4 regions of the Pantoea sp. YU22 genome follow, and region 3 is predicted to be linked to each of the others. Evidence: predicted binding sites of a transcription regulator. Region 3 holds the regulator's gene; each other region holds the start of a gene.

Region 1 (3,208 bases), on a different contig from region 3:
TGGTGCCATCGATGGGATCCACCACCCAGAGCACCCGCGCCCCATCTTGAGCGAATCCGCTTTCCTCACCTAAAAAACCATCTTCAGGAAAGCTCTGCGCTATACGTGATTTCACCAGCGCTTCTACTTCGCGATCGGCCAGGCTGACGACATCCTGCGCATCCTCGCCCTTATGATCGACAGGCAGTTCTTCGCGTTTCTGGTAGTACTGGAAAGCGAGTCTGCCGCCTGTTTCCGCCAGCTCGCAGGCAAAGCGGTAACGGTTTAACCGTTCACTGTTGTCAGAATGATGCATCAACACTCCTTTTTGCACACGTGTGCATTTGAAGGGAAAAAATTAACCCCGCAGGGCTGGCATGAGTGTGAAGGGGCGTAATCGATTAGTCTGTGACCGACGCCGCATAAAATGAATCTTCCATTATGCACTGCGTCGAACGATTAATTTCACGGGTACGGCGCGCTGGCGCGGCGGCAGATCGAACTGAGCGATGCGCGTGAGCAGCAGATCCACAGCATGCCGGGCAAGGAGCGCAGTATCCTGCTGAACGGTTGTTAGCTGATACGGATCCCATGCCGCCTGAGGAATATCATCGAAGCCGGTAACGGCGGGACGCGAAGCATGAGCCTTTAGTCCGTCGATAGCCCCCAGCGCCAGCATATCGGTAGCGCAGACCAGAGCCTCCAGATCGGGCTGCTCTTCACACAGTTCACTAGCAGCAGCGCGTCCGGCCTCATAGCCGCCGCCAGGGAAAAATCGCGTAGCGACAAGGCGATCGCCCAGTAATTTTTTCAGCGCCTGATAGCGTTGACTGGTACTAAAATGGTGAGCATCTTCGCCAATAAAACCTATCTTTCGCCAGCCGCGATTTGTGCAGTGCTGCGCAATCAGGTGCGCGCCCTGGCTGTTATCGCTGGCGACGCGGTCGCAGCCCGCTAAATCGGCATGTCGATTTATCAGCGTAACAGGGATTTTGCGCGCCAGATACTCTTCCGCCAGCGAGAGCGGCGGCGCGCCTGAGGTGATAATGACGCCAGCGACGTGATAGCTCAGCAACTGTTTCAGCGAGGGCGCCAGCTGTTGCGGATCGTCCGCATTCATCAGCAGCGGGATAAGGCCATGCAGCGCCAGCTGATGCACGAGCGGCGCGAGGAGTTTACTGCGAAAAGGGTTATCGAAGCCTGCAGTTACGATGCCGATAAAATTGCTGCTGCCGGTATTCATGGCGCGGGCGATGATATTGACCTGATAGCCCAGCTCTTCTGCGGCGGCAAGCACCTTCTGACGCGTTTTTTCCGCCACCGATGCGCCGGGCGTGAAGGTGCGCGACACCGCAGAACGTGAGACCCCTGCCAGGCGGGCGACATCTTCCGCTTTTACCCAGTTTTTACTCTTTTCGCTCATGCCGCACCTGCGTCCGAAAGAATGGGCCTTAGCTTATGCATCTGCCGCCGCAGAATCCAGCGCTTCAGCAGAAAGGCGTTATACGGAGACGTCGAGGCGGCGCGAAAAAATGCGGCCTGTAGCTGACGCTGGCGGATTACTGTGTAAAAATACAGGCCGTTTTCACCCCGCGGTAAATGATTATGGCCCTGACAGCAGCAATAAAAAGCCAGATAGCGCAGTGGTATAAGGCGCTACAGCAGCAGGTGCCGGACTTTATTCCTCGCGCGCCGCAGCGCCAGATGATCGCCGAAGTCGCGAAATGTCTGGCGGGCGACGATGCGCGCCACCTGGCGATTGAAGCGCCGACCGGCGTCGGCAAAACGCTCTCCTACCTGATCCCCGGCATTGCGGCGAGTCGCGCCGAAGAGAAAAGGCTGATCGTCAGCACCGCCAACGTGGCGCTGCAGGATCAGTTATTTACCAAAGATCTGCCGCTGCTGAAAAAGATCATACCCGATCTCACCTTTACCGCTGCGTTCGGACGCGGACGCTACGTCTGTCCACGCAACCTGGCGGCGCTGGCGGCCAGTGACGATCACCAGGGCGATCTGCTGCTCTATCTCGACGACGAGGCGGTCAGCAGCACGCAGGAGGAGCAGACGCAATGCGCCCGCCTGGAGAAATCGCTCGGCAGCTACGCCTGGGATGGGCTGCGCGATCACAGCGAAGAGAACATCAGCGACAGCCTGTGGCAGCGCCTCTCTACCGACAAAGCGAGCTGCCTCGGCGCGCACTGTCGCTGGTACCGTGAATGTCCGTTCTTCCTTGCCCGCCGCGAAATCGAACAGGTGGATGTGGTGGTGGCTAATCATGCGCTGGTCATGGCGGCCATGGAAAACGAGTCGGTGCTGCCGCCGCCGAAGCATCTGATGCTGGTGCTGGACGAAGGACACCATCTGCCCGAAGTGGCGCGCGACGCGCTGGAAATGAGCGCGGATATCACGCCGGGCTGGAGCAGCCTGCAGCTTGACCTCTTTGTGCGGCTGGTGGAGGGCATTATGACGCAGATGCGCCCGAAATCGCCGCCGCCGCTCAGCAACCCGGAGCGCCTTAAAGCGCACTGCGACGAACTGCGCGAGCTGCTGACCACCCTGAGCCAGGCGCTCAATCCGCTGCTGCCCGCCGATAATCAGCCGGGCGAGTTTCGCTTTGTGCTGGGCGAGCTGCCCGAAGAGCTGCTGGCGCTCTGCGCGCGCCTCTTTAAGCTGAGCGACGCGCTGCGCGGGCTGGCGGAAGGGCTGATCAACGCCCTCAGCGAGCAGACCGGCAGCGTCGATCTGATGCGTCTGCACCGTAATTTGCTGCAGCTTAACCGCCAGTTCGGCTGGTTTGAGTCGGTCAGCAAACTGTGGCGGCTGGCGGCGATGCCGAAAGCGTCGGGCGCGCCAGTTTCCAAGTGGATTACGCGCGAGCTGCGCGAGGGGCAGGCGCATCTGCTGTTTCACTGCGCCGGCATCCGCGTCAGCGATCAGCTGGAGAAACTGTTATGGCGCAAAATCCCCCATGTTGTGGTGACCTCCGCCACGTTGCGCTCGCTTAACAGCTTTAGTCGCCTGCAGGAGATGTCGGGCCTGAACGAAAAAGCAGGCGATCGTTTCGTGGCGCTCGACTCGCCGTTCAACCACGTCGAACAGGGCAAGCTGGTGATCCCGCAGATGCGCTATGAGCCGCTGCTGGCTAACGAAGCGGAGCATATCGCCGAGATGGCAGCCTTTTTCCGTCAGCAGATGGAAAAGGCGCAGCATAAAGGCGTGCTGGTGCTGT
Region 2 (3,208 bases), on a different contig from region 3:
CGCGCCGGAAAAATTCGCTATATCGGCGTGTCGAACGAAACGGCCTGGGGCGTGATGCGCTACCTGCAGCTGGCGGAAAAGCACGAGCTGCCGCGCATCGTGACCATTCAGAATCCCTACAGCCTGCTGAACCGCAGCTTTGAAGTGGGCCTGGCGGAAATCAGCCAGCATGAAGGGGTTGAACTGCTGGCTTACTCCAGCCTCGCTTTCGGCACGCTGAGCGGCAAGTACCTTAACGGCGCTAAACCGGCCGGCGCGCGCAATACGCTGTTCAGCCGCTTTACGCGCTACAGCGGCGAGCAATCGCAGCAGGCGGTCGCGGAATATGTGGCGCTGGCGCAGAAACATCGGCTGGATCCGTCGCAGATGGCGCTGGCCTACGTACGTCAGCAGCCGTTTGTCGCCAGCACCCTGCTGGGCGCGACCACCCTTGAGCAGTTGAAGATCAATATCGACAGCTTTAATCTGACGCTGAACGAAGAGGTGCTTGAGGAGCTGGAAGCGATTCACCGCCGCTATACCTATCCGGCACCTTAACGGCTAGCTTGCTTAGCAAGCGGGTAGCCTCGCCCGAAGAGCAAAACGGCCCGCGCCACGAACTGGGCGGGTCAAGGACTCAGGGATGACGAACGGCAACGTTGCGGTTGGTCGATGCTACCTGCGCTGGCACCGTTCACAATGCCGCTGGTCTTGCCCTTTGTCATTACAGCCCCAGCAGCAGCTGTCGCTCAAGCTGCGGGTCCAGCAGCGTCACATGCAGCCCCACCAGCCGCACGCCGCGCCCGGCGCGTCGCTCATCCCAGGTCTTACGCGCCACCGCAATCAGATCCTCTTTATTCAGCTCCGGCCAGATATGCTCCTGGGTCGTCAGCTGGAAATCATTGAACTTGAGTTTAACGCCCTGCCGCGCAATCTGTTTGTCGGGCCGCACCTGAGTCAGGCGGCGCTCCAGCTCCGCATAAAGAAAATCGATAATCTCCAGGCAGGCTTCCCAGCTGTGAATATCTTCCGCCAGCGTCCGCTCGACGCCGACGGACTTTCGCTCGCGCTCCACCACCACGCCACGCTCGTCAATACCGTGGCTGCGCTCCCACAGCACGCGGCCAAACTTGCCGAAACGCTTGAGCAGCTGCGCCACGTCCGCTTTCTGCACATCGGCGCAGGTATGCAGCCCCATCTCTTCCAGCTTCTTTGTCGCCACCTTGCCGACGCCCGGAATTTTCGCCAGCGGCAGCGACAGCAGAAAGCCGGGCATCTCCTGCGGCGTAATCACGTACTGCCCGTCGGGCTTGTTGAGATCGGAGGCGATCTTGGCGAGAAACTTAATCGGCGCGATGCCGGCCGAGGCGGTCAGCCCCGTCTCGCGCTGAATAGTGGCGCGGATCTCACGGGCGATCAGCGTGGCGGAGCCGTGACAGAGCGGGCTGTCGGTCACGTCCAGATAGGCCTCATCCAGCGACAGCGGTTCGATTAAAGGGGTGTAGCGCAGGAAAATATCGCGGATCTGCTGCGAGGCCTCTTTATAAGCGTCAAAGCGACCCGGCAGAAGTTTCAAATGTGGGCAGAGCTTCAGCGCCATCGCGGTGGGCATCGCGCTGCGTACGCCGAATTTGCGCGCCGGATAGTTCGCCGTGCTGATCACACCGCGTCGTTCCCGGCTGCCGCCAATGGCGATAGGGATATTGCGCAACGCCGGATTGTCGCGCATCTCCACCGCTGCATAGAAGCAGTCCATATCGACATGTATGATTTTCACGCTTGCCCGCCATCAGGTTTTCGCCACACCTTATGATACTGTATAGATGTACAGATGCAAAAGTGCCGCCGCACCTCCACTGCTTCGGGCGCGTAAGAAAGCGGGCCTTAACGCAAGTTGCCATTAAAGTTTACAAATTTCTGGCCGTCATACCTTGAGGAAAACGCGAATTTACCCAGCGGCGTCTTGATAAAAAAACAGACAATGCTAATGTTGCGCTGCGGTAGCGGAGTTTTCCGATAATGCAAGTCTGGACGCGTTTCGCGTCACCGTTCTTCCTCACTCAAGGTATACACAGCATGGGCAAAATCGCACTTCTGTTTGCGATGATTTTGATGCCAGCCCTCAGCATGGCAATGACTCCCGAGCCGACGCAGCAGATGTCGACGCCGGTGAGTAAAGAATTAAAGAAACAGCTACTTGGCACGCCGGTTTATATTCAGATCTTCAAGGAAGAACGCACGCTGGAGCTCTATGGCAAAATCGGCAACGAATTTCGCCTGCTCGATACCTACCGCATCTGTAACTTTTCCGGCGGCCTCGGACCGAAGCGCCGTGAAGGGGATTTTAAGAGTCCGGAAGGATTTTACAGCGTCAGGCTAAACCAGCTTAAGCCGGACAGCCGCTTTTATCGCGCTATCAACGTCGGTTTTCCTAACCAGTACGATCGCGAACACGCCTATACCGGCAACTATCTGATGATCCATGGCGACTGCAAATCGATCGGCTGCTACGCCATGACCAACGCCTATATGGATGAGATCTTCACTTACGTGAACGCGGCACTGCGTAACGGCCAGGCGCAGGTTAATATCAGCATCTTCCCGTTCCGCATGACCGACACAAATATGCAGCGTCATCGCTACTCTACCTACGCCAGCTTCTGGCGCGAGCTGCAGCCGGGCTACGCCTATTTTGAGAAGTATCATCAGCCGCCGACGGTCAACGTCGCCAGCGGCAGCTATGTGATGAACAACAGCAGCCCGGTGATTGTTAATCCCGAAGCCGCGTCTAAATCATTCCTGGCGCTCTCCAAGGCAGAATAACGCCCACTCGCCTGGCACGATGCGGTGCCAGGTTTCATTTCCCGTCAGCGGCTGCGTTGCAATCACCGTCACCACATCGTTGGCGGTGGTGTGCTGCTGGAAATCGATCTCGACGTCCTGATCGAGCAGCTGCGCTTTGCCGAAGGGCGCGCGACGCGTGATCCAGTAAAGATTGGTTGAGCAGAACGCCATCAGATAGCGCCCGTCCGACAGCAGCATATTAAACACCCCTTTCTGCCGCAGCTCGCCCGCCAGTTCCGCCACATAGCGAAACACGGCTGGCCAGTTGGCGGGCGTGCGCGGATAGCGCGTCGCCAGCTTATGCAGGAGCCAGCAGAACGCCTTCTCGCTGTCGGTTTCACCGACCGGGCGATAATGGCCGGTTTCCAGCTGACGATAGCCTTTT
Region 3 (3,208 bases):
CGTCGCCCTGAACTTCACGACCTGGCGCACGGCCGAACATCACCGAGACCGGCAGCATCTGGATATCCAGATGTGGATTATTGCGGTGCAGATCGAGATACTCGTGGAAAATTTTCACCGATTCCGTGTTCGGCCCGAAAGCGGGGAACACGCGCGGGCCATTGTGAATAAACACGTGGCGCGGCAGCAGCGTGCCGTCAATTTCCAGCGGCACCAGCGGATCGGGCAAATTATGCTTCAGACACTGCTGACGCAGCGTCAGCAAATCCGCCTTGGAATCGTATGGCAGCACGTACATAATCGGCCGCGTCGGATCGAGTCCATGTTCGGAAACGGGATCGGCCGGAATAGCCTTAGTTTTTACCAGAACGGAAAGTGGTAAATTCAACAATTTATAATAGAGTTTACGCCAACCTGACATAGACAACATGAAGCCTCTTGTTAGCAAAGCGCCGCAAGCATATCAGAAAGTGCTGCGAAGATCTGTGTGGTGCCAAACGCACCTGGCCCAGACATTGACGTCAAACAACTAAAAGGGTTCCCTCGCAATGGCAAGTAATACCACCGGTTTGCTCAGGATTGTGAAAGCGGCAGGCTACTCCTGGCAAGGGCTGCGCGCCGCCTGGCAGCATGAGGCCGCGTTTCGTCAGGAAGCCACGGCCGCCATCATCGCCGTTATCATCGCCTGCTGGCTGGATGTCGATACCGTCGCGCGCATCCTGATGATCGGATCGGTGGTGCTGGTGATAATCGTCGAGATCCTTAACAGCGCGATTGAAGCGGTGGTCGATCGCATTGGTCAGGAGCGTCATCCGCTGGCCGGACGGGCGAAAGACATGGGCTCAGCCGCCGTCTTGCTGGCTATCATACTGGCGCTGTTTGTCTGGATCGCGCTGCTTTGGTCCCATTTGCGCTAGGCTTTCCACAATTGCCCAAATGGCTGTTATTTCCCTGGGTTTTGGTTTTCATTTCGCCAATACCTGTATATACTCACAGCGACTGTATAAACAACCAGGGGGCGGGATGAAAGCATTAACCACCAGGCAGCAACAGGTTTATGACCTGATTCGCGACCATATTAACCAGACGGGCATGCCGCCGACGCGTGCGGAAATCGCCTCGCAGCTGGGGTTCCGTTCCCCCAACGCCGCCGAAGAACATTTGAAAGCGCTGGCACGTAAAGGCGTTATCGAGATCGTCTCCGGCGCATCACGCGGCATTCGCCTGCTGATGGAAGAGGAAGAGTCTAACGGGCTGCCGTTGATCGGCCGCGTCGCCGCCGGTGAACCGCTGCTGGCGCAGGAACATATTGAAACGCATTACAAAGTTGATCCCGACCTGTTTAAGCCTTCTGCTGATTTTCTGCTGCGCGTCGCGGGAATGTCGATGAAAGATATCGGCATTATGGATGGCGATCTGCTGGCGGTACATAAAACGCAGGATGTGCGTAACGGCCAGGTCGTAGTGGCGCGCATCGATGACGAAGTCACGGTAAAGCGCTGGAAAAAGCAGGGCACCGTGGTGCATCTGCTGCCGGAAAACAACGACTTCGAGCCGATTATCGTCGATACCCGCACGCAGTCGCTGACCGTTGAAGGTCTGGCGGTGGGCGTGGTGCGCAACGGCGAGTGGCTCTGACCGGTTGCCTTCAGACGCCTGTATCGTTTCGTCAGGCGTCTGTACGATAAGCTGTTAAAGCGCTCTCAATGCGGTTAACGCCGCTCCTTTCTGTTTTACGTTTTCAGGCATGGACCGGCTGATGCGTCTCTTCTCTACAGACGACCGACACCTCTGGCGGCTGGCGCTGCCGATGATCCTTTCTAACATTACCGTGCCGCTGCTCGGCCTGGTGGATACCGCCGTTATCGGCCATCTCAACAGTCCGGTTTACCTTGGCGGCGTGGCGATTGGCACCACCGCCACCAGCTTCGTCTTTATGCTTTTCCTGTTTCTTCGCATGAGCACCACGGGCTTTACCGCTCAGGCCTTTGGCGCACGCGACCCGCAGGCGCTGGCGCGCGCGTTGACGCAGCCGCTGCTGATGGCGCTGCTTGCTGGCGGACTGTTTGTGCTGCTGCGCGATCCGTTAAGTTCGCTGGCGAGTCGGCTGGCGGGCGGCAATCCGCAGGTGCTGGAACAGGCCGCGCTCTTCATTCATATCCGCTGGCTTAGCGCGCCGGCGACGCTGGCGAACATGGTGATCCTCGGCTGGCTGCTTGGCGTGCAGTATGCCCGCGCGCCGGTTGTGCTGCTGGTGGTGGGCAACGCGGTAAATATCCTGCTCGATCTCTGGCTGGTGCCGGGGCTGAAGTGGGGCGTCGCGGGCGCGGCGACCGCAACGGCGGTGGCGGAATATGTCACGCTGGCGGTAGGGCTGGCGATGGTGTGGCGCGTACTGAAAATACGCGGCATCTCCATGGCGATGCTGAAACAGAGCTGGCGCGGCGATATTAGCCGTCTGCTGCGTCTCAATCGCGACATTATGCTGCGCTCGCTGTTGCTGCAGCTCTGCTTTGCTTCGCTCACCCTGATCGGCGCGCGTCTGGGGCCTGAGATCGTCGCCGCTAATGCCGTTCTGCTGATGTTTATCACCTTTACCGCCTATGCGCTCGACGGTTTCGCCTACGCGGTGGAAGCTGTCTCTGGCGAAGCCTACGGCGCGCGCGACGGCGACAGGCTGCTGGCTGTATGGCACGCCGCCTGTCGTCAGGCAGGAATGGTGGCGCTGGCGTTCGCGCTGATTTACGCGGCGAGCGGCGAAGCTATAGTGGCGGCGCTCACCTCGCTGGATTCGCTGCGGCAGCAGGTGGATCGCTATCTGTTCTGGCAAATCATCCTGCCGCTGGCGGGGGTGTGGTGCTATCTGCTGGATGGCCTGTTCATCGGCGCAACGCGCGGGCGAGAAATGCGTAACAGTATGGCGGTTGCCGCGCTCGGCTATTTCCTGACGCTGCTGACCTTGCCCTGGCTGGGTAACCACGGTTTATGGCTGGCGGTGACGGTCTTTCTCGCGCTGCGCGGCGTCTCGCTCTGGCTAATCTGGCGGCGTGAATGGCGTCTAAACCGCTGGTTTAGCTGCTAATTAGCCTCTGCGCTCGCGTCTGATTTACGCCTCGTTAAACAGATTATTCTGTAATTATCCCGCAGTTGCCGATTCGTCTACTATAATTACCTTACAACAGCGCGACACAGCAGCGCTTTGTATTGT
Region 4 (3,208 bases), on a different contig from region 3:
GGCGTCTGTCCGAATTTTCATCGGATATTGCTCACGAGCTTCGCACCCCTGTCAGCAATCTGATGATGCAGACGCAGGTCGCGTTGTCACGGGAGCGTGATGCTGACAGTTACAGGGAGATCCTTTTTTCCAATCTAGAAGAGCTGGGCAGGCTTGCCAGAATGAGCAGCGATATGCTTTTCCTGGCTAAGTCAGATAATGGCCTTCTCTCCCTCAAAAAGGAGACAATCATGGCACATACTGAAATTACCGAGCTGATTGAGTATTTTGAACCCCTGGCAGCTGAAAATGGAAAATCCCTTAATCTTGAGGGCGATGCCTGCTTTGCCGGTGACCGGCTGATGATTCGGCGGGCGCTGAGTAACCTCATAACAAATGCAATAAAATATTCTTTAGAGGGCGATGAGATCCTGATTTGCGCAGAGCAGGGGGAAACGCTGGCTTATATACACGTATCGAACCGCACCCGTGTCATCACTGATAAAAATATTACAAGACTTTTCGACCGGTTTTACCGGGCAGATACGTCACGTCAGCATAATACGGACGGTGCAGGGCTCGGTCTCTCAATCACGCGATCCATTCTGCAGGCACACAATGGTTCGTTACAGGCTGTGATGAACGGCGAGTTAATAACCTTTACGGTGGAATTGCCAGCAGCCTGACTTTGCGCTTATGCTTTTTTGTTCCAGACTTATACCTGTAACGACAACTCTCTGATCTGCATCAGTAGACTCTTCCGAAAAGAGTGGAGGGATAATTGATGACGATCTGAAACCCTGATTTTATCTGATGCTGAGAAGGAACGAATCATGAAGAAATTTTCTCTGACACTGGCTGCGTTGATGCTTGCCCTGCCGGCAGCCGTTATGGCCCAGAAGCCGGATATGAAAATGTCGCATGACATGAACATGTCCCCGGCGTCAAAGGACTACATGTCTGGTATGCAGCAGATGCATGACGGCATGATGAACGCGGTAAAAGACAAGGATGCCGACAGGGCCTTTGCAAAAGGCATGATTGAGCATCACAAGGGGGCGATCGCTATGGCTGAAACAGAACTCAAATATGGCAAAGACCCTGAGATGAAAAAAATGGCTGAAAATATTATCAGTGCTCAGAAAGAAGAGATAAAGCAGATGGAAAACTGGCTTAAAAAGTAACATTTCACCGTCAGTATATGCGCCGTATAAGTTACCTTCCTGTCTTTCAGTGGCTCGCCCTGGCGAGTCATTGCTTTTTTTGTTCTCACATACCTCAGAATCAGAACCTGATCGTTTACCCTGCAGGGTATGCAAGACACCGCCGGGCCTTGCGTACATTTGCCCCACTTGCTTATGGTGTGTGAATGTTCAGCGCCAAAAAGAAATAAAGCGGTCACCCTTCATACAGATGAGCAGGTTAAATGCCTGCAGCCGTTTCGCTCTGCTTGCCAGATAAAACTGCCTCATTAATGCTGTGCGCATAAACAGTATAATTAAGAGGAGGATTTCTATGGTCTGTTCAAACGCAATTACCGTTATACGGCAGTACATCCGGGGGCCGGGATTATGAACCGGGCCGTTATGCACAGGGCCTGACCTTACTCTGGCCACCGGTCTTCACACCGCCTGTCCGCGTAGCGCTCTATGCGGAGCCCTGCGCAGCTGGCTTCCCCTCCCCTGCTCAGGATTACGTGGAGAAAGAACTCGATCTCAATGAGCTTTGCATACGCCGACGAGCATCAACGTTCTTCGTACGTGCCAGCGGACACAGTATGCGCGATCTGGGATTGTGTGATGGCGACGTCATGGTGGTTGATCGCGCAGAGGAAGCCACCCACGGGGATATCGTTATTGCTGAGGTAAATGGTGAGTTCACAGTCAAACGTCTTCAGCTGTTCCCGCGGCTCGCACTTCTGCCAATGAATCCGTCTTATTCCATTATCTATCCTGAAGAGCTGCAGCTGCTCAGCGTGGTCACATGGTTTTTTAACAGCACGCGCGCACGCCGGAGGTAGCTATGCCTGTGTTTGGCCTTGCCGACGTAAATTCGTTTTATGCCAGCTGTGAAGCCTTATTCCGCCCCGACCTGAGGGGGAAGCCTGTGGTGGTGCTGAGTAACAATGATGGATGCGTGCTCGCCCGCAGCGCTGGCGCAAAAGCGCTGGGAATAAAAATGGGCACCACATGGTTCCAGATTAAGACGCAGAATTTTCAGGAACGGGTTTACGTGTTCAGCTCAAATTACGGGCTTTATCACAGCCTCAGCCAGCGCGTAATGATGGCGCTGGAAGAAATATCCCCCCCGGATCAGCAGTAAAAGATAAGCCCAGTAGCCGACCAGATGTGAGCAGTGCTAACGTAAAAGCACAAATGCCGCGAGCTCGACTACTGCAACCTCGGCATAAGTGGTACTTTCATAACGGTCTCCTTCTGTCAGCAAATGCGCACTAATTAATGCCCTTCTTTGCCGAGCCTGATACTTCTCAGACGTAACGCATTAACGATAACACTGACGGAAGAAAGGGCCATAGCCGCTGCCGCAATTACCGGCGAGAGCAATATGCCATACGCCGGATAAAGCAGACCTGCGGCCACGGGCACTCCGATGGCATTGTAGATAAAGGCAAAAAACAGATTCTGCCGGATATTTTTCATGGTGATCTCGGACAGATGGCGAGCCCTGTTCAGCATCATCAGGTCACCTTTAAGAAGCGTGATGCCGGCGCTCTCTATTGCCACGTCAGTCCCCGTACCCATCGCAATCCCCACGTCAGCAGCCGCGAGTGCAGGTGCATCGTTCACGCCGTCACCCGCCATCGCCACCACATGGCCTGTTGCTTTCAGCCGACTAATCACTGCTTTTTTACCATCAGGTAAAACCCCGGCTTCGACCTCTTCTATTCCGAGCTTATGCGCCACGGCTTCAGCAGTAAGCTGGTTATCCCCTGTCAGCATGACAATACGGATACCCGCCCCACGTAAGGCCTTAAGTGCCTCGGGCGTGGTTGCTTTAAGGGGATCCGAAATAGCGATCAGGCCGGCAAGCTGCCCGTCTTTCGCCACATAGATAACGGTTGCGCCTTCCCTGCGCAAGGCATCCGCAGTGGTCTTCTGGTTATCAATAACGATACTGTTATCCTGCATGGCCAGCTCATTACCAATAATAACCCGTTGCCCTTCAACATGCCCTGAGACCCCTTTACCTGACGGGGCATTAAAATCAC

Evidence for each region. The regulator LexA, encoded in region 3, represses DNA repair genes until DNA is damaged. The targets are predictions, from matches to a motif close to TNCTGTATGTACATACAGNA.
Region 1: the regulator LexA is predicted to act here: its motif matches at 1,540-1,559, upstream of dinG (ATP-dependent DNA helicase DinG).
Region 2: the regulator LexA is predicted to act here: its motif matches at 1,793-1,812, upstream of dinB (DNA polymerase IV).
Region 4: the regulator LexA is predicted to act here: its motif matches at 1,455-1,474, upstream of umuD (translesion error-prone DNA polymerase V autoproteolytic subunit).

What each region holds. Positions count from the first base shown of each region.
Region 1 is NZ_RYDU01000001.1:129,269-132,476, forward strand. It holds gene EKL29_RS00650 (inositol monophosphatase) at 1-295, opposite strand, end outside; gene EKL29_RS00655 (LacI family DNA-binding transcriptional regulator) at 419-1,402, opposite strand; gene dinG (ATP-dependent DNA helicase DinG) at 1,585-3,208, shown strand, end outside.
Region 2 is NZ_RYDU01000003.1:38,020-41,227, reverse strand. It holds gene EKL29_RS06880 (NADP(H)-dependent aldo-keto reductase) at 1-537, shown strand, start outside; gene dinB (DNA polymerase IV) at 704-1,756, opposite strand; gene dpaA (peptidoglycan meso-diaminopimelic acid protein amidase) at 2,056-2,802, shown strand; gene EKL29_RS06865 (class II glutamine amidotransferase) at 2,773-3,208, opposite strand, start outside.
Region 3 is NZ_RYDU01000002.1:453,270-456,477, reverse strand. It holds gene plsB (glycerol-3-phosphate 1-O-acyltransferase PlsB) at 1-421, opposite strand, end outside; gene EKL29_RS06575 (diacylglycerol kinase) at 549-917, shown strand; gene lexA (transcriptional repressor LexA) at 1,024-1,638, shown strand; gene dinF (MATE family efflux transporter DinF) at 1,760-3,082, shown strand.
Region 4 is NZ_RYDU01000019.1:31,334-34,541, reverse strand. It holds gene EKL29_RS19805 (heavy metal sensor histidine kinase) at 1-665, shown strand, start outside; gene EKL29_RS19800 (DUF305 domain-containing protein) at 813-1,163, shown strand; gene umuD (translesion error-prone DNA polymerase V autoproteolytic subunit) at 1,577-1,999, shown strand; partial or broken gene EKL29_RS19790 (DNA polymerase V subunit UmuC) at 2,008-2,286, shown strand; gene silP (Ag(+)-translocating P-type ATPase SilP) at 2,436-3,208, opposite strand, start outside.